Regions from separate parts of the Nocardia sp. NBC_00511 genome, predicted to be linked through region 2. Evidence: riboswitches for the same ligand, from Rfam matches in the RefSeq annotation. Region 2 holds a riboswitch; each other region holds the start of a gene.
What was found. Region 2 has a riboswitch for S-adenosylmethionine ahead of OG300_RS30115 (rhodanese-like domain-containing protein). Riboswitches for the same ligand answer to the same signal wherever they lie in the genome.

Region 1: it holds a riboswitch for S-adenosylmethionine, as region 2 does, so the genes downstream of both, OG300_RS29655 (ABC transporter substrate-binding protein) here and OG300_RS30115 (rhodanese-like domain-containing protein) in region 2, are expected to answer to the same signal.
Region 3: it holds a riboswitch for S-adenosylmethionine, as region 2 does, so the genes downstream of both, OG300_RS33300 (amino acid ABC transporter permease) here and OG300_RS30115 (rhodanese-like domain-containing protein) in region 2, are expected to answer to the same signal.

The regions. Positions count from the first base shown of each region.
Region 1 covers NZ_CP107849.1:6,333,533-6,342,936, reverse strand. The annotation lists rRNA gene rrf (5S ribosomal RNA) at 79-195, shown strand; gene OG300_RS29690 (rhomboid-like protein) at 286-1,008, shown strand; gene OG300_RS29685 (YrdB family protein) at 1,098-1,445, shown strand; gene fusA (elongation factor G) at 1,731-3,779, shown strand; gene OG300_RS29675 (SRPBCC family protein) at 3,928-4,353, shown strand; gene OG300_RS29670 (MarR family winged helix-turn-helix transcriptional regulator) at 4,346-4,816, shown strand; gene OG300_RS29665 (GNAT family N-acetyltransferase) at 4,823-5,650, opposite strand; gene OG300_RS29660 (HAD family hydrolase) at 5,738-6,364, shown strand; SAM riboswitch class IV at 6,468-6,584, shown strand; gene OG300_RS29655 (ABC transporter substrate-binding protein) at 6,755-7,795, shown strand; gene OG300_RS29650 (ABC transporter permease) at 7,802-9,404, shown strand, end outside.
Region 2 covers NZ_CP107849.1:6,436,014-6,445,417, forward strand. The annotation lists gene OG300_RS30095 (HAD-IIA family hydrolase) at 1-202, shown strand, start outside; gene OG300_RS30100 (MarR family winged helix-turn-helix transcriptional regulator) at 225-665, opposite strand; gene OG300_RS30105 (type 1 glutamine amidotransferase family protein) at 662-1,303, opposite strand; gene OG300_RS30110 (O-succinylhomoserine sulfhydrylase) at 1,407-2,621, opposite strand; gene OG300_RS30115 (rhodanese-like domain-containing protein) at 2,618-3,040, opposite strand; SAM riboswitch class IV at 3,055-3,170, opposite strand; gene OG300_RS30120 (hypothetical protein) at 3,237-3,668, opposite strand; gene OG300_RS30125 (FAD-dependent oxidoreductase) at 3,932-5,332, shown strand; gene OG300_RS30130 (amidohydrolase family protein) at 5,435-6,325, shown strand; gene OG300_RS30135 (hypothetical protein) at 6,342-6,989, opposite strand; gene OG300_RS30140 (DUF456 domain-containing protein) at 7,087-7,569, opposite strand; gene OG300_RS30145 (CaiB/BaiF CoA transferase family protein) at 7,752-8,846, shown strand; gene OG300_RS30150 (YceI family protein) at 8,924-9,404, opposite strand, start outside.
Region 3 covers NZ_CP107849.1:7,160,434-7,169,837, reverse strand. The annotation lists gene OG300_RS33325 (ABC transporter permease) at 1-304, opposite strand, end outside; gene OG300_RS33320 (ABC transporter substrate-binding protein) at 309-1,943, opposite strand; gene OG300_RS33315 (GNAT family N-acetyltransferase) at 1,964-2,461, opposite strand; gene OG300_RS33310 (transporter substrate-binding domain-containing protein) at 2,458-3,441, opposite strand; gene OG300_RS33305 (amino acid ABC transporter ATP-binding protein) at 3,472-4,236, opposite strand; gene OG300_RS33300 (amino acid ABC transporter permease) at 4,233-5,111, opposite strand; SAM riboswitch class I at 5,120-5,212, opposite strand; gene OG300_RS33295 (flavin reductase family protein) at 5,317-5,865, opposite strand; gene OG300_RS33290 (hypothetical protein) at 6,041-6,730, opposite strand; gene OG300_RS33285 (hypothetical protein) at 6,893-7,591, opposite strand; gene OG300_RS33280 (hypothetical protein) at 7,762-8,460, opposite strand; gene OG300_RS33275 (HhH-GPD-type base excision DNA repair protein) at 8,586-9,161, opposite strand; gene OG300_RS33270 (methyltransferase domain-containing protein) at 9,241-9,404, shown strand, end outside.

The DNA of each region.
Region 1 (9,404 bases), 100 kb from region 2:
TCACCGAGAAGACAGAAGCCCCACCATCATTCGTGATGGGCAGGGTGGATGGCTCTCTGTGTGACAGTTTCATAGAGTTACGGCGGCTATAGCGGTGGGGAAACGCCCGGTCCCATTCCGAACCCGGAAGCTAAGGCCACCTGCGCCGATGGTACTGCACTCGACAGGGTGTGGGAGAGTAGGACACCGCCGGAACATCATTCGCGAAACCCCCCTGACTTCGGTCAGGGGGGTTTCTGCGTTTTCTGGGGAACATTTTCCGGGGCGGGGAAGGTTCGATAGAGCATGGTTGTGGTGCCGGAGTCTGTCGAAGGGGTTTCGGGCCAAGCGGATTCGAGTCCGGGGGATCGGCGACGGCTCTGGGTGACGCTCGGCTATCTGGTGCTGCTTATGGTGTCGACCGTGGCGTTGACGCTGATCGATGATTCGACGATGGATCGAGTGCTGTTGCGGGCCAGCACGAATCTCGACAATCTCCTGCACGGCCATGTGGGCACGCTGCTGTCGAGTGCGTTCTTCATCGGGACCGGGGTGACGGCCTGGGTGATTCTGGCGATGTTGGCGGCCTTGCTCGCGTTGGCGGAGCTGCGGTTCGGGGCGGGGAGGTTGGTTCGCGTCTTTCTGGCGGGGCATGTCGGGGCGACCCTGGTGGTCGCTGTCGGACTGTGGGCCGCGGTGCGGGAGGACTGGCTGCCGGATTCCATCTCCGATGCCGAGGATGTCGGGATCAGTTATGGCGCGGTCGCTTTGGTGGGGGCGCTGGTGGCGGTGTTGCCCGCGGCGGCGCGGTGGTCGTGGTCGGCGGTGTGGCTGGCCTTCGCGGTGGACGGGGTGCTGGCGGGGCGGACGTTCACCAATGTCGGGCATCTGCTTTCGCTGGTGATCGGATTGGTGTTGGGGTATCGGATGATTCGGCGCGGTTCGGTGCCGGAGCGGCCGTTGACCTGGGTGGAGGCGGGGTTGCTCGCGGTATCCGCGGGGTTGGCGGGCGGCTTGCTGCTCGGCTGAGCGGAGCAATGGAGAGCACTGCTCTTGACTCGGACCGGCATTGCTGTGATCATTGGTCTCAATAGAGAGCACTGATCTCGGAGATGCAAATGTTGAGCACGATCTGGCAGGACTTCAACCTCGCAGTGGCCTTCGGGGCGGAACTCGTCGCCGTTGGCGCACTGGCGTATTGGGGCTACCGCACGGGACATGGCCGGGTGGCGAAGCTGGCGTGGGCCGTCGGTGCGGCGGTCGCGGCCATGGTGCTGTGGGGCCTGTTCGCCGCACCGCACGCGAGCTTCTCGATTCCGGCGGCGGCGGTGCTCACCAAGATCGCGGTCTTCGGTGGCGCGGCCCTCGGACTGTGGCGGCTCGGTCATCGGACGGCGGCGGTGGTCTTCCCCGTGCTGGTCGCCGTGAACCTGCTCGTCATCCACCTCGGCCACCTGTCGATGTGACGGAGGGTCGTTGGCCCGCTGGGAAATTCGCGCGACAGTGTCGGTGTCGCACGGTACGTTCACAGGGCGTGGTCGGATGGGCCCGCTGTCGATCCGAAGTCTGAAAGGGGCCGGTCATGCGTGATCTCCGCAGCGCCGTTGTGGCCCGTTCGCGCTTCGAGGTGATTCTGGTGTCTTCGCCGGCTCGGTGCCGGCTGCGCGGCCGGTACTGAGTCGAACCCCGGACCCTGTGGTCCCGGGGAATCGCGCTGTTCTTTTCCGGATCAGCACGAAGGACGTAAGACCGTGCGTACCAACATTTCTCGACAAGACCTGGCAGCCGTTCGCAATCTCGGGATTCTCGCGCATGTCGATGCCGGGAAGACCACCGTGACCGAGCGGATGCTGTTCCTCACCGGAATGACCCACAAGCGCGGCGAGGTGCACGACGGCACCACCGTCACCGATTTCGATGCGCAGGAACGTGATCGGGGCATCACCATTTTCGCCGCGGCCGTGAGCTGCCGCTGGCGTGAGCATCGGCTGACCGTCATCGATACGCCGGGGCACGTCGACTTCTCCGCGGAGGTCGAACGTTCCCTGCGTGTGCTCGATGGCGCGGTGGCGGTGTTCGATGCCGTCGCGGGGGTGGAGCCGCAGAGCGAATCGGTGTGGCGTCGCGCCGACCGGCACGGCGTCCCGCGCATCGCGTTCGTCAACAAGATGGACCGGGCCGGGGCCGACCTCGACGCCGCCGTCGAGTCGATTCGGCAACGGCTGCACCCGGTTCCGCTGCTGCTCCAGCTGCCGATCCGCACCGGTGACGTGTTCACCGGCGTGGTCGACCTGGTCGCACTGCGGGCGCTGCGCTGGGACGCCGCGACCGGTGTCGTCGACGAGCCCGTGCCCGCCGACCTGGCGGATGCGGCGCTCGCACGACGGCGCGCGCTGGAAGAGGCGGTGGCCGAACGGGATTCGGCGGCGCTCGAGGAGTTCGTCGAGCAGTCGGCGCTGACCGCCGAGACCTTGGCGGCCGGGCTGCGACGGCTGACGATCACCGGTGCCGTGGTGCCTGTGCTGTGCGGTGCGGCCTACCGCGATATCGGGGTGGAGCCGCTGCTGGACGCGGTGGTCGCGTATCTGCCGTCGCCGCTGGATCGGCCACCGGTGACCGGAATCTCCGGTGCCGGAACCGAATCGGCGCGAACCGTGGAGCCGGGGCAGCCGCTGGCGGCGCTGGCGTTCAAGGTGCAGGCCACCCCTACCGGGCGGCTCACCTTCGTCCGCGTGTATTCGGGTGTGCTCGCCAAGGGCGACACCGTGCTCGATGCCGGTACCCGGCAGCGGGAGCGGGTCGCGCGCATCCTGCGGGTGCAGGCCGATCGGCACGAGGAGGTCGCGGTGGCGACGGCCGGTGACATCGTCGCGCTGGTCGGTCCCAAGTCGGCGCGGGTGGGTGCGACGCTGTGCGCGCCGGACGAACCCGTGCTGCTGGAGCCGCCCGCGGCGACCGAGCCGGTGGTGTCGGTGGCGGTGGAGGCGCGTTCCAATGCCGACACCGAGAAGCTGGCGGTGGCGCTGGCCCGGCTCGCCGAGGAGGATCCGTCGCTGGTGGTGCGGACCGATGCGGAGACCGGGCAGACGCTGCTGGCCGGGCTGGGCGAACTGCATCTCGAGGTGGTGGTGGAGAAGTTGCGCCGTGACCGCGGGCTGGAGGTGTCGGTGGGCAGGCCGCAGGTGGCGTACCGGGAGACCGTGGTGCGCGGCGTGCGGGGCTTCACCTATCGGCACGTCAAGCAGGACGGTGGTTCGGGGCAGTGGGCGCACATCATTCTCGATGTGCAGCCGCTGAGCGAATCCGATGCCGGGGCAACCGGTTTCGAGTTCGTGTCGACGGTGGTCGGTGGCCGGGTGCCCGCGGAGTTCGTGCGCGCGGTGGAGGCCGGGTGCCGGGACGCGCTGGCGGCGGGTCCGCTGGGCGGGCATCCGGTCACCGGGCTGCGGGTCACCCTGACCGACGGCGCCACGCACTCGAAGGACTCCTCGGACCTGGCGTTCCGCACTGCGGGGCGGCTGGGGCTGCGGGAAGCCTTGCGCGCGAGCACGATGGCGGTCCTGGAGCCTCTCGCCGAGCTGACGGCGACCGCGCCCGAGCAGTACGTGGGCGCGGTGCTGGGTGATCTGGCCGCTCGTCGCGGGCGGGTCACGGGTTCGGTGTCGCGGCCCGGTGTCGCGGTGCTGACGGCCACCGTGCCGCTCGCCGAATTGTTCGGCTACGCAACGCGTTTGCGCAGCCGGACGCAGGGGCGCGGGACGTTCACCACCAGCCCGGTGGGGTACGCGGTCGCGCCGTGAGTGAGTAGCGATCCGGCGGGTGGGCGACGACTGTGTCGCGTACCCGCCGGGTTCGTTGCGAGGGTGGCTCATACCTCAAGGGTTGATTGTAGTCGCGACAACAGTTACTGTTGTCGCGACAACAGATTCATCGGCAGGGAGAAAAGCCATGATGTACTCGTTCACCGAAGCGGCCGTGATCACCGGCGATATCGACAAGATCTGGGCGGTCGCCACCGACGTGGCGCGCTGGTCGGAGTGGGATCCGCACGAGGAGAAGTCCCGCATCGACGGGGAGTTCGCGGCCGGAACCCGGGGCTGGGTGAAGCCCAAGGGCGCGCCCGCCGGGCCGTTCACCATCGTGGATGTGGCGGCCGGGCAGTCGTGGACCAGCGAGGCCGGGATTCCGTTCGGGAAGCTGCGCGGACACCGCACCTACGAGGCGCTCGGCGACGGCACCGTGCGGGTGTCGGAGAATGTCGAGGTACACGGTCCGATGGGCCCGCTGTTCAAGTTGATCTGGGAGAAGGGGATGCGGGCGGACATGCCGCGCACCTTCGCGGCATTGGAGCAGGAGGCGCTACGGCGTGGCTGAATCGTCGGATACCCCGCGCGGGCCGGTCGGCGTCCCGCGCGGACCGCTCATGAGTCCCGGGTTCTGGCTGCACCACGCCGCGCTGGAGTGGCGCGCGACGCTGGAGCGGAATCTGCGGCCGCTGGGGCTCACGCCCACCCAGTTCAACCTGCTGGCCTCGGCGGGTTGGCTGGGGCGGCAGGGTGAGTCGCCGACCCAGCAGCAGGTGGCCGACATGTCGGGGTCGGATCGAATGATGGCGTCCAAGGTGCTGCGCGCGCTCGAGGAGCGCGGGCTGCTGGCGCGGCGCGCCGATCCCGCCGACGCCCGGGTGCTGCGCATCGAACTCACCACCGCCGGCAGGGAATTGGTCGGCCAGGGGGTGCAGATCGCCGTGGACACCGACGTGCAGGTGTTCGGCGCGAACGGCGACGAGCTGCGCGAGCAGCTGAAACCGATTGTCGCTCACCGCCTTCCGGAGTGAATCCGGTCAGTCCTTGACCAGGATCGCGCGCGTGTAGAGCAGGGCGAAACCGAGGCGCTGGGTGTTCTGCTGGGATTTGGAACCGGGCTGGGTGGTGATCACCGCGATATCGCAGCCGCCCCGGGCGGCCTCGGCGAGGCGGGCGGACAGCAGCGCGGACTGCACGCCGTGGCGGCGGTGCTCGGGAAGGGTTGCCGCGCCGGTGAGTTGGGCCACGCCGCCGGACATGCGCAGGCTCGCGCCGCCCGCCACCGCGCCCGTGCGGCGGGCCAGGTAGCGGCGGATACCGGCCGCGCCGGTCAGGTCGCGCATGGCATTGGCGATGATCTCGGCGGGGAACTCCTCGTGCGAGGCGACGCCCTGGGTATCGGGGTGGGCGAAGCCGGTGGCGACGGCGTCGAGCCAGGTGTCGAATTCGCTTTCGCCGCTGGGGGATACGTCGACACCGTCGGCGCTCTCGGCGGTGCGGTCGCCGTGCAGTTCGAGGCCGAGCACGTTCTCGAAGGACACCAGCCGGTAGCCGCGGGTGGTGAGCAGTTCGGCGACGCCGGGATCGCCGAGCTGCGAGACTTCGGCCTGCACCGGTGCCCCGCGGGCCGCGAACAGCCGCTCGATCTCGTCGAGCTCGGCCGGATCCGGTACTCCGGCGAAGCCCAGCCCCGCCACCTTGTTCAACGGTGAACCGTCCTCGGCACAGGCGGCTACGCCGCCCGCGATCGGGATCACGAAGCCGGAACCGGTGCCCAGCCGGGTCGCGGCCGCGGCGCTGCCCTTCTCGATCAGCTCGGTTTCGACCCGCTCGATCCGTGCCGCCAGCTCCACCCCGCAGAACAGTGTGCCCTGATTGCTCGCCATGCGCCCGAGCCTAATTCGCCGGGTCCTCCCGAAGCCCGTCATTTTTCCGCGTCGTAGGGTCGGGTGGTGGCTGGTGATCAGGTGGGCGCGCTCGTGGTCGGATTCGACCTGGACATGACGTTGATCGACTCGCGCCCGGGGATCGCGGCGGTGTGGGACGAGGTGTCGGCCCGGACCGGGGTGCCCATCGATTCCGAGCTGGTGGTGTCGCGGCTGGGTCCGCCGCTGGCGGAGGAGGCGGCGAACTGGTTCCCCGAGCACCAGGTGCCGGGGGTGCTGACGATGTACCGCGAGCTGTATCCGGAGATCGGGGTGGAGTCGGCGCTGCCGCTGCCCGGGGTGGCGGAGTCGCTGGCCGCGGTGCATCGGGCCGGGGGCACGGTGCTGGTGATCACCGCCAAGTACGAGCCGAACGCACGGCTGCACCTCGAGCATCTCGGGCTGGCGGTGGACGAGCTGGTCGGCAATGCCTGGGCGGAGGAGAAGGGCGAGGTGCTGCGCGAGCGCGGTGCGGCCATCTATGTCGGGGATCATCTCGGCGACATCCGGGCTGCCAAGGTGGCCGACGCGGTGTCGGTGGCGGTGACCACCGGACCCTATGCGGCGGAGGAACTCTCGGCCGCGGGCGCGGATGTGGTGCTGCGCGATCTCACCGGATTCCCGTCCTGGCTGGCCGGTCACCTCGCGGGCTGAAGCCCTGCTCACCATGCGGGAGTGAGCTTTCCGACGCTGGTTAGCGTCATCCCGATTCGAATCCTGTCGGTGTCCGGGATGCCCGGATTAGTCTTCGACTCACGGTCACGAGTATCAGCACGTTCGAGCCCCGGCTCGCTGATCGGCAACCCTCGCGCGGCGGTGGGGTGCCCCGGGTGACGACCAGGCGGCGTCCGAGTGGGCGGCGCAAGCGCAAGCTCATTCCCTATGCCCGGCTGCGCCGGTGCGTGAGTGCAGAGGTTTGTCATGAGCAGGAAATGGTCCGGATCGCGTGCGCGTCGGATTGTGGTGGGAGTCGCCGCGGCGGCGTTGGCAGCGGGAACGTTGTCGGCGTGCGCGGGCAACTCGTCCGACAGTAGTTCCGACACAGTGTATTTCGGTGTCTCGGGGCCGAAGACGGGCACCTCGGCCGAGTACGGGCGGCTCTGGCAGCAGGGTTTCGACCTGGCGCTCGAGCAGGTCAACGCGGCGGGCGGGATCGACGGCAAGAAGGTCGCGCTGAAATGGGAGGACTCCCAGTCCGATCCGAAGCAGACGGTGCCGATCGCCACCAAGTTCGTCGACGACAGGTCGATCATCGCCGAGCTCGGCGACTTCTCCTCACCCGCCTCGATCGCGGCCTCGCCGGTGTACAACCGCGGCAAGCTGGTGCAGTACGGGTTCACCAACTCCTCGACCGACTTCACCAAGGGCGGCGACTACTCCTGGAGCCCGTCGGTCACCCTGGACACCGTGCAGGCCGCGGTCACCGACTGGGTGAAGGCGAAGGCGACCAGGGTTTCCGTCGTTTATCTCGAATCCGACTGGGGCAAGCAGGATTTCGGCTTCTTCCAGCAGTACGCGAAGCAGAAGGGGATCGACATCGTCTACTCGTCGTCGATCCTGCCGGACTCGCAGGACTTCCGGCCGGTGCTGATCAAGGCACGCGACGCCAACCCGGACGCGGTGGTGCACCTGGGTTACGGTCCGGACGGCGCGCTGGTGGTCAAGCAGCTGCGTGATGTCGGGTACAAGGGTCAGTTCTTCGGTGGCCAGAACACCCCGCAGTTCGTGGAGCTGGCGGGCACCGCGGCCGAGGGCGACATCGTCAACGGCGTCTTCTCCCCGTCGGACACCAACCCGAAGATCCAGGACTTCGTCACCAAGTTCCGGGCCGAGTACAACACCGAGCCCGGCGACTTCAACGTCTACGCCTATGACGCGATCAACGCACTGGTCAAGGCCGCCAAGTTCGGCGGCGCGAACCGTGAGGGCATCCTGAAGGGCCTGCGCGAGGTCAAGGACTTCGACGGCATCGGGTTCACCACGCCCTTCGCCTTCGACCAGCAGACGCGTCGGCCCAGCAACATCAAGCCGATCCAGCTGGTGCTGCAGAACGGCAAGTTCGTTCCCGTCGCCTCCGCCAAGTAGCGGCGCATGTTCGACACGCTCATCGCGGGTCTGGTCCACGGCAACGCGTACGCGCTCATCGCCGTGGGCATCACCCTGATATTCGGGGTCAGCAATGTCATCAACTTCGCGCACGGCGCGATCTTCGCCTTCGGGTCGGTGCTGGGCTGGTGGCTGATCGCCCAGCACGGGGTGCCACTGTGGGCGGCGCTGATCGTGGTGGTCGCGGTGACCGCGCTGCTCGGCGTCGGCATCGACGTGCTCGCGGTGCGGCCGCTGCGGCGCGCCCCGGCCATCGCGGCGCTGCTGGCGACGGTGGCGGCCGGACTGATCATCGAGAACGTGGTGGCGCTGGTCTTCGGGCCGGACACCCGGCCGTTCCCGCAGGTGTTGTCCACCAACAACTTCCAGGTCGGCGGGGTGCGATTCGGGACCTCGGACGTGACCATGTTCGCCATCACCGTCACGGTCATGGCGGGGCTGTGGGCGTTCCTGCGGTACAGCCGTCACGGGCTGGCCATTCGCGCCACCGCTCAGGATCCGGACGCGGCCGCGCAGATGGGCATCCGGGTCGGCCGGGTGCAGTCGCTGGCCTTCGCCATCGCCTCCGGGCTGGGCGGGCTGGCGGGCATCTTCGTGGGGCTCTACAACTCCAATATCTCGCCGACCAACGGCAGCATCGTCGGGTTGACCGGTTTCGTGGCCGCCACCATCGGCGGGCTCGGGTCGATTCCGGGCGCGGTGATCGGCGGGTTCGTGCTGGCGCTGGTGGAGGCGTTCGGCATCTACTGGCTCGGCGACGGCTACCGCGACCTGATCACCTTCGGGCTACTGGTGATCTTCCTGGTGGTCCGGCCGGGTGGGCTGCTGGCCCGCCCGCCCGCCATCGAATCCGAGCCGATGACCGGCACCTTCCTGGGCGCCGGGCGGGAGCTGCGGGTGCGCTGGTGGCACGCGGTGATCGCGTTCGGCGTTGCGGCGGTGGCGATTCCGTTGTTGGCCGACGACTACAGCATCTCGGTCGGCACCCAGATCCTGGCCTACGCGATCATCGCGGTGTCGATGACGCTGGTGGCCGGGTCGGCGGGACAGCTGGCCATCGGGCAGGCGGGGCCGATCGCGATCGGCGCGTACACCTCGGCGGTGCTGACGGTGTCGCACGGCTGGGCGTTCCTGCCCGCCGTCGTCATCGCGGGAATTGTCGCGGCCGGGGTGTCTTCGGTGCTGGCCGCGCCGCTGTGGCGGTTGGGCGGGCACTATGTGGCCATCGCGACGCTGGGGATCGGCATCGTGACGGTGGCGATCATTCGCAACTGGGAGTCGGTGACGCGCGGCAGCTACGGCATCTTCGGGATTCCGCCCGCCAGCCTGTTCGGCCACGAATTCACCACGCACACCGAGCTTTTCCGGCTCGAGCTGGTGGTGCTGGCGATCACCATCGCGGTGCTGATCGGGGTGCAGCGGTCCCGGCTGGGCACCGCCATCCGCGCCATCGGCGCGGACGAGGTTGCGGCGCGGTCGGCGGGCGTGCCGGTGCGCGATTACAAGGCGCTGGCGTTCGCGGTGGCGGCGTTCTTCTCCGGGATCGGCGGGGCGCTGCTGGCGCACCAGTACTCCTACATCGATCCGA
Region 2 (9,404 bases):
GCACTCCCGCTCCACCGTGATGATCGGCGACCGGATGGACACCGACGTCATCGCGGGCCTGGAGGCGGGCATGCGCACCATCCTGGTCACCACCGGCATCTCCACCCCGGCCCTGGTCGAACAGTTCCCCTACCGCCCGACCTCGATCCTGCCGTCGGTCGCCTCGCTCGTCGGCAAGACCAAGGATCCGTTCTCCGCCTGAGCTGTTCGCTTGTCCCCCTGAGCTATTCGAGGGCGTCCAGCGCGGCGGACAAAGTGGTCAGCGCGTCCACGATGCGGGCCAGCTCATCGATTCCGAGCTGCGCCACCAGCCGCTTCGCCATGGCGGCATGCTGGGGATCGATGGCGCGCACCGCGTCGTGACCGGCTTCGGTGATGGCCACCAGTTTGGCGCGGCGATGCGCCGGGTTCGGGTGATACTCGGCGAAGCCCTTGTCGACCAGCAGATCGGCGACGCGCTGCACGCTCTGTCGGGTGATGCCCATCTCCCGGGCGATACCGGCCACCGGCAGCGGTTCGTGCAGCACCGCGCCCAATACCTGCCACCAGGCCACCGTGATACCCGACGGCTTGGCCAATTCCTCGGCGATGGAAAGGAATTGGCCGTTCAGCTTGAACGAGGTGACCGCCGCGGTGGCGAACAGCCGCTGACCGTCGGCCGTCATACCGTCGCGGCCGTACGACCGGCCTCGTACTCGGCGAGCGCGAAAAAGCCTGCGGGATCGTTGTTTCCGTAGAGCTGGTACCAGGCTTCCAGGATGTGCGGTTCGAAGATGTCGAGGCGGCCCAGGATGGCGCGGGCGAATTCCACCGGGCGGGTGCCGGTCGCGGTGATCAGATCACCGTCGGTGACGGCCGGTTCGTAGACGAAGTGTTCGCCGCCCGAGTATCCGCTGTAGGCAAGGTATTCCGCCGCGTTGCTGGTGTGCGGGCGGTCGTTCAGCAGGCCCTCGGCCGCGAGACCGAAGGTGGCGCCGCAGATGGCGGCCACCGGCACACCGGCCGCCAGGAACTCGCGCGCCTTCGCGCCGAAGGGGCCGAACGCGGCGGGATCCGCTTCCAGGGCCAGGCCCGGCAGGATCAGCATGGCACTGTCGGCGGGCTTCAGATCCGCGAGCACGACGTCCGGCGTGACGCGCATGCCACCCATCGAGGTGACCGGTTCAGCGGTGGGTCCGACCGTCTTCACCTGCCAGGTTCCCGGCTCGCGATGCCACAGCGGGCGGTTGATGTGCGCGGTCGCGTGGCCGGGCTCCCAGTCGGAAAAGGTGTCGTAGACGGCCAGGTGCACGGTCTTCATCATGACAGCATACTGTCATCTTTGACAGGATGCTGTCAATGGCTCTTCGAAACGCGAGAAAGGCCGGAACCCTCGTGGGTTCCGGCCTTTCTTGGACAGTTTTCGATCAGCCCAGGGCGCGATCGAGGTCGTTGAGCAGATCCTCGATGTCTTCCAGCCCGACCGACAGCCGCACCACGCCGTCCGTGATGCCAACGGCCGCACGGCCTTCCGGCCCCATCGCGCGGTGCGTGGTGGTGGCCGGATGGGTGATCAGCGACTTGGCGTCGCCCAGGTTGTTGGAGATGTCGATGATGCGCAGCCCGTTGAGCACCTCGAAGGCGCGCTTCTTGGCCTCGTGCTCGGGAGCCTTCAGTTCGAAGGTGATCACCGTGCCGCCGCCCGACATCTGGCGCTGGGCCAGCTCGTACTGCGGGTGCGAGGACAGGAACGGGTACTTCACCCACGCCACGGCCGGGTGGCTCTCCAGGAACTCGGCCAGCCGCAGCGCGGACTCGACCGACTGGCGCAGCCGCAGCGGCATGGTCTCCAGACCCTTGAGCAGCGTCCAGGCGTTGAACGGGCTCATGGCCGGACCGGTATGGCGCATAAGGGTTTTCACCGGGCCGTCGATGTAGTCCTTCGGCCCGAGGATCGCGCCGCCGAGCACCCGGCCCTGGCCGTCGATGTGCTTGGTGCCCGAGTACACGGTGATATCCGCGCCGAGATCGAAGCCCCGCTGCAGCAGCGGAGTGGCGAAGACGTTGTCCAGCACCACTTTCGCGCCCGCCGCGTGCGCGAGGTCGGAGACCGCGCGGACATCGGTGAGCGCCTGCATCGGATTGGACGGGGTCTCGAAGAACACGGCCTGGGTCGGCACCGACAGCGCCCGCTCCCACTGGTCGAGGTCCTCGCCGTCGACGAAGACGGTCTCCACGCCCCAGCGCGGCAGGATCTCGTTGGCGACCACGAAGCAGGAGCCGAACAGGCTGCGCGCGGCCACCAGTCGATCACCGGCGCCGAGCAGCGCGCCCAGCGCGGTGAACACCGCGGACATGCCGGAGGCGGTGGCGAAACACGCTTCCGCGCCGTCGATCAGCCGCAGTCGCTCCTCGAACATGGCGACCGTCGGATTGCCGTAGCGCGAGTAGACGAAGTGCTCGATCTCGCCGGTGAAGGCGGCCTCGGCCGCCTCGGCGCTCTCGTAGACGAAACCCGAATTGAGGAACAGCGCCTCCGAGGTCTCGTCGTAGCCGCTGCGCCGGGTGCCGCCGCGCACGCCGAGCGTGGCGGGGCCGACGCCCTCGGGCAGCGGACGCTCGAACGAACCACCGTGAATCATGACTGCCTCCATGGCAGGCCGTCGGCACGCCAACCGGTGACGCCGCGATGGCCCTGCCCGTCCAGCCCGCCCTCGAAACCGTCGACGACGTTGAAGGACGGTGCGATGCCGAGGGTGGTGGCGGTGGTGGCCGCGCCGATGGAGCGCTGGCCGGACCGGCAGATGAAGATCACCGGCGCGTCCGAGTCGGCGGCACGCTCACCGAGCGCCTGCTGCAACTGGTCGGTGAAGCGATCGTTGCGCGTGCCGGTGGCGTCGACCCACTCGATCAGCGCGGTGGGTCGGCCGATGCCGCTGGTGTCGGGCACGCCGACGAAACGCCATTCGGCTTCCGTGCGCACGTCGATCAGCACCGCGTCCGGGTTGTCGCGCAACAGCTCCCACGCCTGTTTGGGCGTGATATCACCCGCGTAGCTCACCTGTACCTCCTGTGAATCCGCACTTGCCGCGTCGTGGTTCGACGCGTGGCCAGGTCGTCACCCGGAGCACCCCACCGCGGAGGAGGGTTGCCGATCAGCGAGCCGGGGCTTGGCGCTGATACTCATGACCTGGGATGAGATTGCCCAACCCGAGGCCCCGGTGTCAAACGTTTCCATCGGTCAGCGGCCGAAATCCCTAATTACACACCGACCAGGCGGAATCCGCCCGGGTGAAGTGCCATGTCGAGGTGGATTGCAGCCCGTCGACGGTGAAACTCACCTGGGCAGTGGCCTTGTCGCCGTCGACGGCGGCATCGGTGAGCTTGTCGAAGGTGATCTGGCGTCCGGTGGCCTGCGCGACGCGCAGCGGGGAGCGGTTCGCGTCGAAGTCCTTGCAGGCGTAGGACTCACCGGATTTGTCGGTGCCGTCGGCGACCGCGATGAACCGGGTGGCCACGAGCGAGAGCCGATCGGAATCTGTGACATTCTTCTCAACCGGCGACACCAGGGTCGCTATCACGATGCCGAGCACCACGAAGACGATCAGACCGGCCGCGACCAGGAACGGCCACATGCTGCGGTTGTCGCCCTGATCGATTTCGGCCGGGGTTTCCTCGACGTCGCTCATGGCTTGATCATGCCTGGTCGACGCCCGCCCGGACGCACGGCATTCCCACAGTTCACCGCCCTGCGCGCGGAGCACGGCGTGAGTCACCGATAGAATCAGCACAATTTCCGCCCCAGGTGCGGAATAGCAGTACATCGCAGCAACGCTGCAGCGTCGGGGGCCAACGAGGGTACCCGGAGCCAGGGCGTCAACTTAGCCTAAGCTAAGAACGACGGCTGAGTATTGACGGCAAGTTAGTTTCGACCCAAAGGGTGCGCGGAAGAATGACCGAACAGAGTGCAGCGACCCGCCCGCTACGCATTGCGATCGTGGGCGCCGGACCGGCCGGTATTTACGCCGCCGATGCGTTGATGAAGTCCGATGCGGACGTGAGCATCGATCTGTACGAGCGCATGCCCGCGCCGTTCGGCCTCATCCGCTACGGCGTCGCCCCCGACCACCCGCGTATCAAGGGCATCATCACCGCCCTGCACAAGGTGCTCGACAAGGACCAGGTCCGGCTGCTGGGCAATATCGACTACGGCGTCGACATCACCCTCGAGGATCTGCGCCGCTTCTACGACGCGGTCATCTTCTCCACCGGCGCGAATGCCGATCGGGCCCTGGAGGTTCCGGGCATCGACCTCGACGGTTCCTTCGGTGCCGCGGACTTCGTGTCCTGGTACGACGGCCACCCGGACGTGCCGCGCACCTGGCCGCTGGACGCGGAGAAGGTCGCGGTCCTCGGCGTCGGCAACGTCGCCCTGGACGTGGCGCGCGTGCTGGCCAAGACCGGCGACGAACTGCTGCCGACCGAGATCCCGCCGAACGTCTACGACGGCTTGAAGGCCAACAAGGCCCTCGAGGTGCACGTGTTCGGCCGCCGCGGTCCCGCGCAGGCCAAGTTCACCCCGCTGGAACTGCGCGAGCTCGATCACTCGCCGACCATCGAGGTCATCGTCGCGCCCGAGGACATCGACTACGACGAGGGCTCCGAGGCCGCGCGCCGCCACTCCAAGCAGGTCGACATGATCTGCAATACGTTGGAGCAGTGGGCCATTCGCGATGTCGGCGACCGCCCGCACAAGCTGTTCCTGCACTTCTTCGAGAGCCCCTCGGAGATCGTCGGCACCGACGGCAAGGTGACCGGTCTGCGCACCGAGCGCACCCAGCTCGACGGCACCGGAAACTGCAAGGGCACCGGCGAATTCAAGGACTGGGACATCCAGGCCGTCTACCGCGCGGTCGGCTACCTGTCGCAGAACATCCCCGCGCTGCCCTTCGACGAGCAGGCCGGGACCGTCCCCAACGAGGCCGGCCGCGTGCTGGTCGACGAGGACGCCGACGGCTCCGCCCGCTACGAGCCCGCCACCTACGTCACCGGCTGGATCAAGCGCGGCCCGGTCGGCCTCATCGGCCACACCAAGGGCGACGCCAACGAGACCATCGCCTGCCTGCTCGACGACGCCGCGAACTTCGCCCCGGCCCCCGAGCCGGAACTCGACGCGGTCACCGCGTTCCTGGAGTCCAAGGGCGTCCCGTTCACCACGTGGGCCGGTTGGTACCGCCTCGACGCGCACGAGCGCGCCCTGGGCGAGCCGCAGGGCCGCGAGCGCGTCAAGGTCGTCGAGCGCGACGAGATGCTCGCCGCCAGCGAGCCCGGCAAGATCGTCACCGCCGACTGACCGAGGAGACCGAACCGGCGGGCGGGGTGCTGTGACCAGCACGAATCCGCCAGCCGGACAAGGTCATCCACACATGTCACCGTTCTGAGGCATGCTGATCTGGTGTTCGATGCCCATGTCCACATCATCGATCCGCGGTTCCCGCTGATCGAGAACGAGGGCTACCTGCCCGACCCCTACACCATCGCCGACTATCGCCGCCGGATGGCGCGCTTCGATATCGACGGTGGTGCGGTGGTCAGCGGCTCCTTCCAGGGCAACGATCAGAGCTACCTGCTGGCCGCGCTCGGCGAACTCGGCGACAACTGGGTGGGCGTCACCAACCTGCACATCGACACCTCCGACGCGGAGATCATCGACCTGAACCGGGCCGGGGTGCGGGCCATCCGCTTCAACCTCAAGCGCGGCGGCGGCGACATCGTCGGGCTCACCATGCTGGCGCTGCGCGCCTACGAGCTGGCGGGCTGGCACGTCGAGCTCTACATCGACGGCTCCATGCTGGGCTCGCTGGAACCGGTCATCACCAAGTTGCCGAAACTGTCCATCGATCACATGGGCATGTCCGACGACTGCCTGCCGTACCTGCTCAACCTGGTCGACCGCGGGGCCAAGGTGAAGGCCTCCGGATTCGGGCGGGTGTCGATGAATATCGGTGCGGCACTGCGCAAAATCCACACCGTCAACCCCGAGGCGCTGATGTTCGGCTCGGACCTGCCCGGCACCCGTGCGGGCCGCCCGTTCCGCAATACCGATATCGACCTGATCGGCGACGCGGTGGGCTCCGACCTGCGCCGCGTCCTGGACGACAATGCCCGCGCCTTCTACGGCCTGCCCGCCCGGGTGACCCGGCTCGCGGATCCGGACCGCACCCCGCCGAGGGCCACCGGGGAATCGCCGACCCTGCGGCTACCGGTCGCGGACCTGGCGAAACAGCCTGCGCCGGACACCCTTCCGCTGCCGATCATCGACCCGCGCCGCCGCAAACGCGGCTAGTCCGGAAGCGCTCGGCTCAGAGCGCGATCTGATCGAGCTCGTGCACCGAGGTCGCCTCGGGATGCTGCAAACTCTCCAGCGCGCCCCGGGCGCAGCCCTCGGTGAAACCGCTCCACGCGCCCGCCATCCCGGCCAGCGCCGCCGCGGTCAGAATGCCGACCGGGTTCAGCGACAGCACCGCGAGCAGCCCACCGGTGATGGCGGCGATGAGGCCCGCGACCACCGCGGTCGACAGTCCCTTGTCGACGCAGGCCTCCGCGGCCGCACCCGCCCGCCGCACTCCGCTCGCCGCGATCCGCGCGCCCTCGGTGACCACACCCATCACCCGTGCCGAAAGTTCCCTGCCCGCACCGCCGATGGTCAATTCCAGCGGCATCACCACGCCGTCGACGAGGACCTGCGGCACCACCTGTTCGACGAGCCGACCGTTGCGGTCCACCACGTCGATCCAGCCATTCGCGGTGTCCTCGACGAACTTTCCGGAGGACAGGGCCAAACGAGCGCCCGCGCCTTCGACATTGGTGGCCAGCAGGGTCGCACCGTCGAAGACGGGACCGGCGGTGGCGGGCTGGATCGGCAGCAGCATCGCGGCCGCGATCAGCGCGGGCAGGACGACCGGCGACAGCAGGGTGTCGCGGGTGAGCGGAAGCGACGGGCCGCGCATGAGTACCTCCCTCGGGCGCAACCCAATAGAACACCGATCGGTCTTCTTTATCGGGCAGCACACCGCCCGGGCGGCGAGTCGCGCCGTCCCCCGTGCGCTAGATCAGGACCGCGCCCAGCAGCCAGGTCCCGGCCGCCAGCAGGCCGCCGAAGAGTTCGATCAGCATCGACAGACCCGCGCCCTTGAGCGCGTGCACGGTGGAGGTCCAGGCGGGTCCCTGGGCGCGCAATCGCCAGAGTTCCCAAAGGTAAACGCCCAGAACGAAACCCAGGAACAGGCCGACGACCGGGACCATGAAGAAGCCGACGATGCCGAACACCGCGCCGACCAGCAGGGCACGGTTCGGCACTCCCGCGGCCTTCAATTTGCGACCGGGCCAGGTGTACTTGATGACACCGCTGAGCACGAGAAACACTGTGCAGACGGCGAATACGGTCCAGGCGGCGGACCCGCCGGTGAGGATCGCCCAGACCAGCACTGCCGCGAAGATGAGAATCACCCCGGGCAGGATCGGCACCACGATGCCCGCCAACCCGATCAGGATCGCCAAGCCGACCAGCAGCTCGCCCCACGCGCTCACCCGGACTCCTTCGTTCGCCTCGTCCCCGCATTGTCGGGCATGCGCGCGGAAACGGACAGCCGACCGGGTCCCCGGATGGCCGTGCCCGGCTTGCCAGGCCGCACCGGGTCCGCGTTATTGTCATAGCGTCAATACCGGCGCTGTGAGCCGGTGCGCCGATTCGACGATGAACGAGGCAGAACGTGAGCACTTCATCCACCAGGCAGGGCCCGCTCGCGGGCGTCCGCGTTGTCGAACTGGCCGGGATCGGGCCCGGCCCCCACGCGGCGCTGCTGCTCGCCGACCTCGGCGCGGACGTGGTGCGGGTACAGCGCGCCGGGCAGTTCCCGGGCTTCATGGAACGGCCGCAGTGGCGCGGACGCACCATCGTCGAGGCCAACCTGAAGGATCCCGCCGACATCGAGAAGGTGCTCGGGCTCATCGAGAAGGCCGACGTGCTGCTCGAAGGCTTCCGCCCCGGCGTCACCGAGCGCATGGGCCTGGGTCCCGACGTTGCGCTGCAACGCAATCCGCGCCTGGTGTACGGCCGGATGACCGGCTGGGGACAGTTCGGCCCGCTGTCGGACCGCGCCGGACACGACATCAACTACATCTCGCTGACCGGTGTGCTCAACGCCATCGGCCGCAAGGGCGAACGGCCGGTCCCGCCGCTGAACATGGTCGGCGACTTCGGCGGCGGCTCCATGTTCCTGGTCTTCGGCATCCTGGCCGCGCTGGTGGAACGGCAGAACTCCGGGCAGGGCCAGGTCATCGACGCGGCCATGATCGACGGCGCACTGTCGCTGTCGCACATGATCTGGGGCATGAAGGGCATGGGACTGTGGTCCGATGAACGCGGCACCAACCTGCTCGACACCGGCATGGCGTTCTACGACACCTACGAGACGTCCGACGGCAAGTACCTGGCCGTCGGCTGCATCGAGCCGCAGTTCTACGCGGAATTCCTGAAGGGCCTCGAGATCGATCCCGAAGGCCTGCCGCATCAGCTGGATCCGGCCGGGCAGGACCAGCTGCGCAAGCTGTTCACCGACAAGATCAAGACCCGGACCCGCGACGAGTGGTGGGCCATCTTCGAGCACACCGACGCCTGCACCACACCCGTACTGACCTTCACCGAGGCCGAGCAGAACCCGCACATCCAGGCCCGCACCGGACTCATCGAACTCGACGGCGTGGTGCAGCACGCACCCGCGCCGCGGTTCTCGCGCACCCCGTCCGCCGTGCCGACCCCGCCGCCGAACGAGGGCACCCCGATCGAAACGGTCTGGGCCGACTAGAAAATCCCGAAAACAGCCGAGCGGCGGCATCGTAAACGATGCCGCCGCTTGATGATTCGGGGTCCGAGCGTCGAAGCTTACGCGTCCGGCGCGACGAGCTGGATGTCCAGCTCGATGGCGATCTTGTCGCTGAGCATGGCGGTCGGCAGGCCGGGGGCCACCTCGAACTCGCTGCGCTTGATGGTGCCGGTGGCGTTGAAGCCGGCGTGCTCCTTGTTGTCCTGCGGGAAGACCTGCACGCCGCCCCACTCGACGTCGAGGGTGACCGGCTTGGTGATGCCGCCGATGGTGGCCTCGCCGACGACCTGGAACTCCTCGGTCAGCGCGACCGGCTCCGGTACGCGGAAGGTCAGGTGCGGGCGGTTCTCGACATCGAGGATGTCGGCGCTGCGGACGTGGCCGTCGCGCATCTCGTTGCCGGTGTCGAAGGAGTCGAACCAGATGGTGGCCTCGATGGCGGCGGCACCGGTGTTGTCCACCACGAAGGCGGTCTCGAACCGGTTGAAACGGCCGCGGACCTTGGAGATGCCCAGGTGCTTCACGGTGAAGTTGACCGAG
Region 3 (9,404 bases), 720 kb from region 2:
TCGAAGGCAGGGCCTCACCCAGCGCCCCGGTCACGGTCTGGCCGGTGCTGATCGAGTGCCCGAAGTCGCCGCGCACCGCATGCGTCAGTGCCGTCCAGTACTGCGACCACAACGGCTGGTCCAGCCCGTAGCGGGTGCGCATCTCGGCGATGGCGGCCGGGTCGACGGTGGCGTCGGTACTGGAACCGGCCGCTATCGCCACCGGGTCACCGGGCAGCAGGTACAGCACCACGAACGACAGCGTGAACGCCGCCCACAGCACCCCCACTGCCTGCAGCACCCGTTTGATCACATAGCGGCCCATGGGATTACCGCTGCAGCCAGGTGTCGTGGAACTGCAGGCGGGCCGACGCCTCGAACTTCACCCCGGCCACCTTCCCGCCGACGCCGATGGCCTGCGAGAGCTCGATGGTCGGAATCCACAGGCCGTCGTCGAGGACCGCGCGCTGCGCGTCACCGATCAGCCGGGCCCGCGCGTCGGCATCGGTGGTCGCGAGCTGCTGGGTGAGCAGCACATCCAGGTTGTCACCGGCGGGGCGGACGTTCAGATTGCGCTGATCGAACGCGAAGGTGGCGCGCAGGATGTCACCGTCGGCGCGGGTGGTGTTGTAGTACGCGAAGTCGAAGTCCTTGTTGTTCTGCCGCACAATCGAATCGGCCACCGAGACCGGCTCCAGTCGCAGCTCGAAGCCGACGGCCTTCAACTGCTGCTGGGTCAACTCCAGAATGGCCTGATTGCCCGCGAACACCGGCGAGAAGAGCACCGCCGCGGACAGGCGCTGGCCGTCCTTGACCCGGATGCCGTCCGCACCGGGCACCCACCCGGCCTGATCGAACTGCTTCTTCGCGGCGTCGGGGTCGTAGGTCACCCGGGTCGAAAGATCCACGTAGCCGGGGGTATTCGCGGCCAGCACGCCGGTGGCGGGCTTGAACTGCGGACCCAGCACGGTCTCGACCAGCTCCTTGCGGTTGATCGCGGGCAGCAGGGCCGTCCGCACCGCCGGATCACGCAGCGGGCCGCGAGTCACGTTGGGCTGCAACCCGAATACGACGCCGGGGTTCGCGGTGAACTGCGCCCGGCCGCCGCCGCCCTCGATCTGCTTGATGTCCTGGGGCAGCGCGTCACTGATCGCGTCGAGCTGTCCGGAGGCGAGACTGCCGGTGCGGACCCCGGATTCGGGCACCACGGTGAACGCGATCTTGTCCAGGTGCGCCTCCCCCTGCGAGGCGAACACTCCGGAACCCCACTGGTACCCGGCCCGCTTGGCCAGCGTCGCCGACGCGTTCTGCTTCCATTCGGCGTAGGTGAACGGCCCACTGCCGATATTGCCGCCCTGGCAGCGCTCCTCGGCCGACTTGCCGATGGTGGCGTCGGCCTGAATACCCAGCTGCGGGGTCGAGACCGCCTGTAGGAACTGGGCATTGGGCGCGGAGAACTCGATGCGCACGGTCCGCGGGTCCAGTGCGACGCTGCCCACGTACCCGGACAGGTAGCTCGCGCCCAGCGGCGCCTTCACCCCGCCGAGCGCCACGATGGAATCGAAGTTCTTGCGCACCGAGTCAGCGGTCAGCGGGGTGCCGTCGCTGAAGGTGATGCCGTCCTTCAGATGAAAGGTGAAGCTCTTCGCGTCGGCCGTGTAATTCCAGGTGTCGGCCAGCCACGGCCGCAGCGCCCCGCTGGCCGGATCCTGATCCACCAGCGAATCGACGATCTGCCGGGTCACGTAGATGGTCTGATTGGTCCCCGACTGAGCCGGATCCGAGCAGGTCGGAGCCGACGACAGACCGTAGCGCAGGGTGCCGCCCGACTGCGGCGGCCCTGACGGCTCACCGCCGCCACCGCCACTGTCACCACTGCCGCACGCGGCCAGGGTGAGGGTAGCGGCGAGCGCACCGGTGAGCGCGACGGCGCGGCGCGCACGCACGGTGGGGAAATAGGTCATCGTGGATCTCCGGAGGGGACTCATACCGAAACCGCCTGGGCGGGAACGAATTTCTCGAATGGATGGACGTACCCGACCTCTTCCCGGACATCCAGCGGCAGCGCGGTGTAGCCCGCCGCCGTGTAGAGCGCCACGGCCTCGGGCTGGCGGGGTCCGGTGGTCAGGTAGATGCGGCGGTAACCACGCCGGGCGATCTCGGCCTCGAGCTGCTCGAGCACGAAGCGGCCCAGCCCGCGACGGCGCTGGCCCTGGGCGGTCCAGATCCGTTTCAGCTCAGCGGTTTCGGCATCGAAGCGCTGAAAAGCGCCGCCCGCCACCGGTTCTCCGTCCTCGACCACGACCAGCAGGTCGCCGTGCGGCGGCGCGAAATGACTCACCGGATATTCGGTCAGCTCCGCGTGCACCTCGCCGGGCGTGCCGCCGTAGCGGGTGCTGTACTCGATGGCCAGTTCCGCCAGCAGCGGACCGGCCAGCGGATCGTGCTGGCCGACGTGGAATACGTTGCGCGACACTGTCATTTCTTCGCCTTCGGTAGGCCCGGCGGATTGATCCGCGACTGCGCCACCGCTTCGCCGCCCAGACCCCAGCGATCGAGCACCTTGCGGTACAGGCCGTTGTCGATGGCGTACTGCAGGGCCTGCTGCACCGGCCCGACCAGACCATTGTCCTTCTTGGTCAGCACGCCGATCTCGGCTTGCAGGGCATCGCCCGCACCGGAGAAGGTGGCGACCACCTTGGACTGACCGGTCTGCGCCACGTGATACTGCGCGGACGGATTCGGTCCCAGGTAGCCGTCGATACGACCCGCGGACAGGGCCAGGTAGTAGTCGCTGACCTGCTGGTAGTAGGTGATGTCCACCTTGGGCAGGCCGTCGGCGACATCATCGGCGCTCCACTTCACCAGCAACTGCTCCTGGTTGGTGCCGGAGGTGACGCCGATCTTCTTGCCCGCCAACGACTTGCGGTCCTGGTAGGTCCAGTTCGCGTCCTTGGGCACCTCGAGCGCCACATTGTCGAGGCGGTAGGTGGCGAAGTCGTACTTCTCCTTGCGCTCCTCGGTGACCGTGGCATTGCTGACGAAGGCGTCCGCCTCACCGGAATCGATCTTCACGAAGTTCTGCGCCCAGTCGCCGATGCGGGTGTCGACCTTCAGGCCCAGAATGTCGGCGACCAGCACGGCGAGATCGGCGTCCGCGCCGATCGGGGTGCGATCGTCGGTGGCGTAGAAGCGCAGCGGCGGAGCCGCGCCCACCGAGCCGGTCACCACCAGCGTGCCGCGGTCGCGCAGGGCCTGCGGCAACTGCGCCGCGATGGCGTCCACCTTCGGAGCGTGTACGCGGCCGGCCTGCTCGGGCGACAGGTCATAGCTGACGCCGTTCACGGTGCGGGTCGTGTCGGTGGTGGTGCCATCGCCCTTACCGCAGCCACCCACCAGCAGACTCAGAGTGGTGACGGCGATCAGAGCGCCGATCCGTCTGCGACGGCTCGCCATGGACATCGGAATGGTCCTCACGTAGTCGGGGACACGTCACAGGACGTGTGCGAGAAAGGCTTTGGTGCGCGGATGCGCCGGGCTGTCGAGCACCTGGGTGGGCGGGCCCTGTTCGACGATGCGGCCCTCGTCCATCAGCACCACGGTGTCGGCGACCTCGCGGGCGAAACCCACCTCGTGGGTGACGATCACCAGTGTCGCGCCGCCGCGGGCCAGATCGGTGAGCACCTCGAGCACCTCGCCGACCAGCTCGGGGTCCAGCGCCGAGGTGGGTTCGTCGAACAGCAGCACCTCGGGCTTCAAGGCCAGCGCCCGTGCGATGGCGACCCGCTGTTGCTGACCACCGGAGAGCCGGGACGGGTACTCATCCGCCTTGTCCGACAACCCGACCCGGGCCAGCAGCTCCAGGGCCTCCGCGTTCACCTCGGCCTTGGCGCGGCGCTGCGCGGCCACCGGCGCGAGCGCCACATTCTCCCGAACCGTCAGATGCGGGAACAGATTGAAGTTCTGGAACACGAAGCCGATGCGCGAGCGCTGACGCAGGATCTCGCGTTCGGGCAGCTCGTGCAGCCGATCGCCCCGGCGGCGGTAGCCCACCAATTCGCCACCGACCCGGACGGTTCCGGCATCGACCTGTTCGAGATGGTTGATGGTTCGCAGCAGCGTCGACTTGCCCGAACCCGACGGGCCCAGGATCACGGTGACCTCACCGGGCCGCACCGTCAGATCGATGCCGTTGAGCACCTCGTTGCGGCCGAAGGACTTCCGGATGCCGCGCAGTTCGATCGCGTACTCGCTCACCGCTTCTCACCCTTCGCGAAGTGCCGCTCGATATAGAACTGCGCGATGCTCAGCACGGTGGTCAGCGCGATGTACCAGACCGTCGCCACCATCAGCAGCGGCACCACCCGGCCGTTGCGGCCGTAGATGACCTGCACCTGGTAGAACAGCTCCGCGATCGCCATGGTCGACACGATCGAGGTGCCCTTGAACAGGCTGATCACCTCGTTCGCGGCGTTCGGCAGAATGCCGCGCATGGCCTGCGGGGCAACGATCGTGAAGAACTGCCGATGCCACGGCAGCCCCAGCGAACGCGCCGCCTCCCACTGCCCCTCGTCCACCGAGATGATCCCGGCGCGAATGATCTCCGCCGAGTACGCGGCCTGATGCAGCGCCAAACCGATGACGGCGGCGGTGAATCCGCTGATCACGCCATTGGTCTGGAAGTGCGCGAACTCCGGGCCGAACGGAATGCCCAGCGACAGCGTCTTGTACAGATAGGCCAGGTTGAACCAGAACAGCAGCTGCACGATCAGCGGAATCGAGCGGAACGCCCACACGTAGGTCCACGAGATCGCCTGCAGCACCGGGTTCTTCGACAACCGGCCGATGGCCAGCCAGATCCCGATGAAGAAGCCGAGCAGCGTCCCCCAGAAGGTCAGCTCCAGCGTCACCTTCAGTGCTGAGAGCACCGACGACGCGGTGATGTACTGCGCGAAAGTGGACCAGTCCCAGCCGGGATTGGTGATCAGGCCGTGCGCGAACTGCGCGACCAGCAGCAGTGCGACCGCCGCCGTCACCCAGCGCCAGGGGTGCCGGGTGCGGACGATGCGCAGTTCGCCATCGTCGTGATCGACAGGCGTCGCGGTGTCCGCGGGTGCCGCCAATGTGCTCATGGATTCGTCCTCCATCGGTCCTGGCGGAAGCACCCGCACCACGTGCGCGGGGGTTGCTGCGATGTCTGCGAGCCAGGTCTCTCGATCGCTCTGGATGGTGAAGACGACGATACGAACTCCGGCGACGCCTGTCGCCGGTCCAGATCAGCGTGAATTCAATAGCGGTACAACGGATTTCCCGATTGCCACCGGAAAATCGGAGAACTCAGCCGGCGGCCGCGTCCAGATCGGGATCATGGTCGTGCAGCGCGCGGAAACCGCTGCGATGGAATACCAGCGGCTCGGACTCGGGATGCGTGGTCAGGCGGTGCACCCGCAACAGCACCACGGCGTGATCGCCCGCCGGAACCTGCTCGTGGACGGAGGTTTCCAGCCAGGTGGCGGCGCCCGCCACGAAGGCGGCATTGCCGGTCCCAGTGTGCAGCTCCACATTCCGGAAGCGGTCACCACGACGGGAACTCAGACCCCGGGCCGCCGCCTGCTGCGCACTGCCCAGCAGGCTCAACCCCAGACGGCTGGCCTGTTGCAGAATCGGCCAGGTCTCGGAGGAATATTGGATGCAGATCGACACCAGCGGTGGATCCAGTGACACCGGTACGAAGGTGCTCACCACCATGCCGTACGGATTGCCACCGATCCGTGCGCAGACCGCCACCACCCCGCTGGGGAAGTGCGCGAAGGTCTTTCGCAGATCCGTGCCGTCGACCGGAGATAGCGCGGCGCCCGCGCTGTGAATCGAGGTCAGCTCGCCCATCACTTCACTTCAGCACCGGCCGCCGCGCACCGACAGGGTTGCGCTCGAGCCGATCGGAAGCGGGGGCGGGAACACGAGTTCAGCACACCGTGAAAAAACGGAAGCCCGTCCGGCCCCGAAGCCGGACGGGTTGTCCCGATGAGGTGTCTGAGTTCGTCCCTGAGCTCCTTAGCGCTTACTTCGCGAGATGCGGCTGGTTGATGGTGGCGAAGTACTGGATCGCAGCGGCGATCGCGACCGGAGCCGTGATGAACAGCTGGCCCGCGAGGGTGCCCAGGAAGCCGACGGCGGCAGCGCCACCGATGCAGCCCGCGATCGGACCGGCGCCGAAGAGCGCGGCCAGCGGAGCGGTAGCGACACCCGCGACACCGAAGCCGATGACGCAACCGACGGCCGCGCCGCCGATGCCGCCGACCAGGGTGGCAATGGTGGCACCGGTGGAGATGGTGTCCTTCATGCGGTTCCAGGCAGCCTGCTCACGGTCGTAATCCGTCTTCCAGGGAGCCTGGTCCTCGAACGGCAGCGCGACGGGCTTGTAGGTCGCGTGATCCAGATCGAACTGCGGGGTCAGCGTGGCGCTGTGGTCCGCGATGTTCGCCGCGATCGGGAACTCGAACTCGTCGACGCGGAAGTTCAGCGGAGTGCCTGCCAGCACAGCGCCATTCGCGGCCTTGATCTTGAAAGCGCCGTCCTCGACGACCATGGAACCGGCGTCCGTGTGGACGATGGTGCTGGTCTGGTCGACCGTGGCGGTGTAGTTGATGGATTCGTCGGCCGGAGCCGGGGCGGCGTTGACGGTCGCGGTGGAGATGCCAAGGGCAGCGATCGTCAGCGCCGCGGTCACGGCGAAGTTCTTGAAGCGCATGTGTTGAAAATTCCCTCTGGAGATGAGCAGGTGCGCCCCCAGAGGAATCATTGTCAGGTGTAAACCCCTGGGGACGCACCGATGGAAACCGGGACGATCAAACGCGGAGTGGCACTGGGGTGCCCGAATGATGAACCTTTGCCCATCGCTTGCCGAAATCCCCTATTTACCGGAGATGTGCGGCTCGTTGATGGTCGAGAAGTACTGGATAGCGGCCGCGAGCGCAACCGGAGCGGTCACGAACAACTGACCCGCCAGGGTGCCGAGGAAGCCCACCGCCGCGGCGCCTCCGATGCAGCCCGCGATCGGACCGGCGCCGAAGAGCGCGGCCAGCGGAGCGGTAGCGACACCCGCGACACCGAACCCGATCGCGCAGCCCAGGGCCGCGCCGCCGACACCGCCGACCAGCGTGCCGATGGTGGCGCCGGTGGAAATGGTGTCGCGCAGGCGGTTCCAGGCCGCCTGCTCCCGGTCGAAGTCCGACTTCCAGGGAGCCTGGTCCTCGTAGGGCAGCGCGACCGGCTGGTAGACCGCGTAATCCACGTCGAACCGCGGGGTCAGGGTCGCGCTGCGATCGTCCGCGATATTCGCCACGATCGGGAACTGGAAATCATCCACGCGAAAGTTCAACGGAGTGTTGGCCAGCACGTTGCCATTTGCGGCCTTGATTTCGAACACGCCATTCTCGACAACGAGAGAACCCGCATCCGTATGGATGATCGTGCTCGAATCATTGGTCGTGGCGGTGTAATTGATAGCGCCACTGTCCGGCTTGGCCGGGTCCGCGTGAACGGTCCCGCTGGCCAATACCGAAGCGGCGATCGCGAACGCCGCCGTTCCGGCGAATTTCCTCATCTTCATCTGGACCGACTCCTGCTGCTGCACAAACTGACTGACGGCGGCAAGCATTAAGGAAACCCTCAGGATGGTGGAGGGTAAAAACCAGCTTGATTCGATGAGGACGCACCGGACGACCATTCGCCGGGTGGCCCGCCTCGCGAATTCCCCTACCGGAACAGGTGATTCGCTGGCTACTTGCCACCACTGATGTGCGGCTGGTTGACGGTCGAGAAGTACTGGATCGCGGCCGCGAGCGCGACCGGCGCCGTCACGAACAGCTGGCCCGCGATGGTGCCCAGGAATCCGAATGCCGCGGCGCCGCCGATGCAGCCCGCGATCGGGCCCGCACCGAAGAGCGCGGCCAGCGGAGCGGTCGCGACACCCGCGACACCGAACCCGATGGCGCAACCCAGTGCGGCGCCACCCAGGCCGCCTACCAGCGTTCCGACGGTCGCGCCCATGCCGATCGTGTCCCGCAGACGGCCCCAGGCGGCCTGCTCACGGTCGTAGTCCGACTTCCAGGGGGCCTGGTCCTCGAACGGCAGTGCGACCGGCTTGTAGGTCGCGTGCTGCACATCGAACTGGGGCGTCAGGGTCGCGCTGTGATCCGCGATGTTCGCCACGATCGGGAACTCGAACTCGTCCACGCGAAAGTTCAAGGGGGTGTTGGCCACAATGTTGCCATTGGCGGCCTTGATCTCGAAAACGCCGTTCTCGACGACCAGTGAACCGGCGTCGGTACGGACGATCGTGCTCGTATCGTTGACCGTCGCGCTGTAATTGATTACGCCACTGTCGGACTGAACCGGCTCAGCATGAACGGTGCCGGTGGCCACGCCCAGGACCGCCATCGTCAACGCCGCCGCTCCGGCGAATTTCCTCATCTTCATCTGGGTACTGCTCCCGCTGCCGCACAAAGTAACTGACGACGGTCAGCATTCAGCAACCTCACAGGGAGTTCGAGGGTAAAACCCAGCTTGATTCGATCGCGACAGATCGGACAGATCGGACAGATCTATTTCGCCTTGGCGGCAGCCTTGGCCTGCTTCTTGAATTCCCGGACCTGGGTGAGGGATTCGGCATCGGTCACATCGGCGACCGATCGGCGCGAACCGTCCTCACCGTAAGCGCCCGCCGCCTCACGCCAGCCACTCGCACTCAGCGCGCGCTGTTTGCCCAACAGCGCCAAGAAGATCCGCGCCTTCTGATCACCGAAACCCGGCAGCTGCTTGATCCGCTTCAGCACCTCCTTGCCGTCCGGATCACCGTCGGTCCACAGCCGGGAGGTCTCGCCGTCATAGTGCTCGACTATGAAGCGGGCCAGCTCCTGCACCCGGCGGCCCATGGACCGGCCGTAGCGGTGGATGGCCGGCGGGGTGGCGGCCAGCTCCTCGAACTCCTCCGGATCGGCCGTGGCGATCCGCTGGATGTCGAACCCGCCCATCCGGTCGGCGAGTTTCCACGGACCACGGAACGCGTGCTCCATCGGGAACTGCTGATCCAGCATCATCCCGACCAGCAGCGCGAAATCATCCGTCGACAGCAGTTGGTCGGCATCCGAATCCTGCGCGATACACAGCGTGCGGCTCACCATGTCTCGATCATCCCATCAGGCCCGCGGCGCGGTGACGCGGGTCACGCCGGGCCCGGCGGAACGCTAGGCTCGGGCCATGCCCGACACCATGGCTACTTCTTCAGTAGGAACCGCGCCGCAACCTGGTGCGGGGTCCGGACTGCGCCCGGACCGCTTCGACCGCGACGGCCAGGATCAGCTGGTCGACGTCCAGGATCTGCAAGCCGCACTGCCGGGAATCCGGCGGCTGCGGACCTGGGC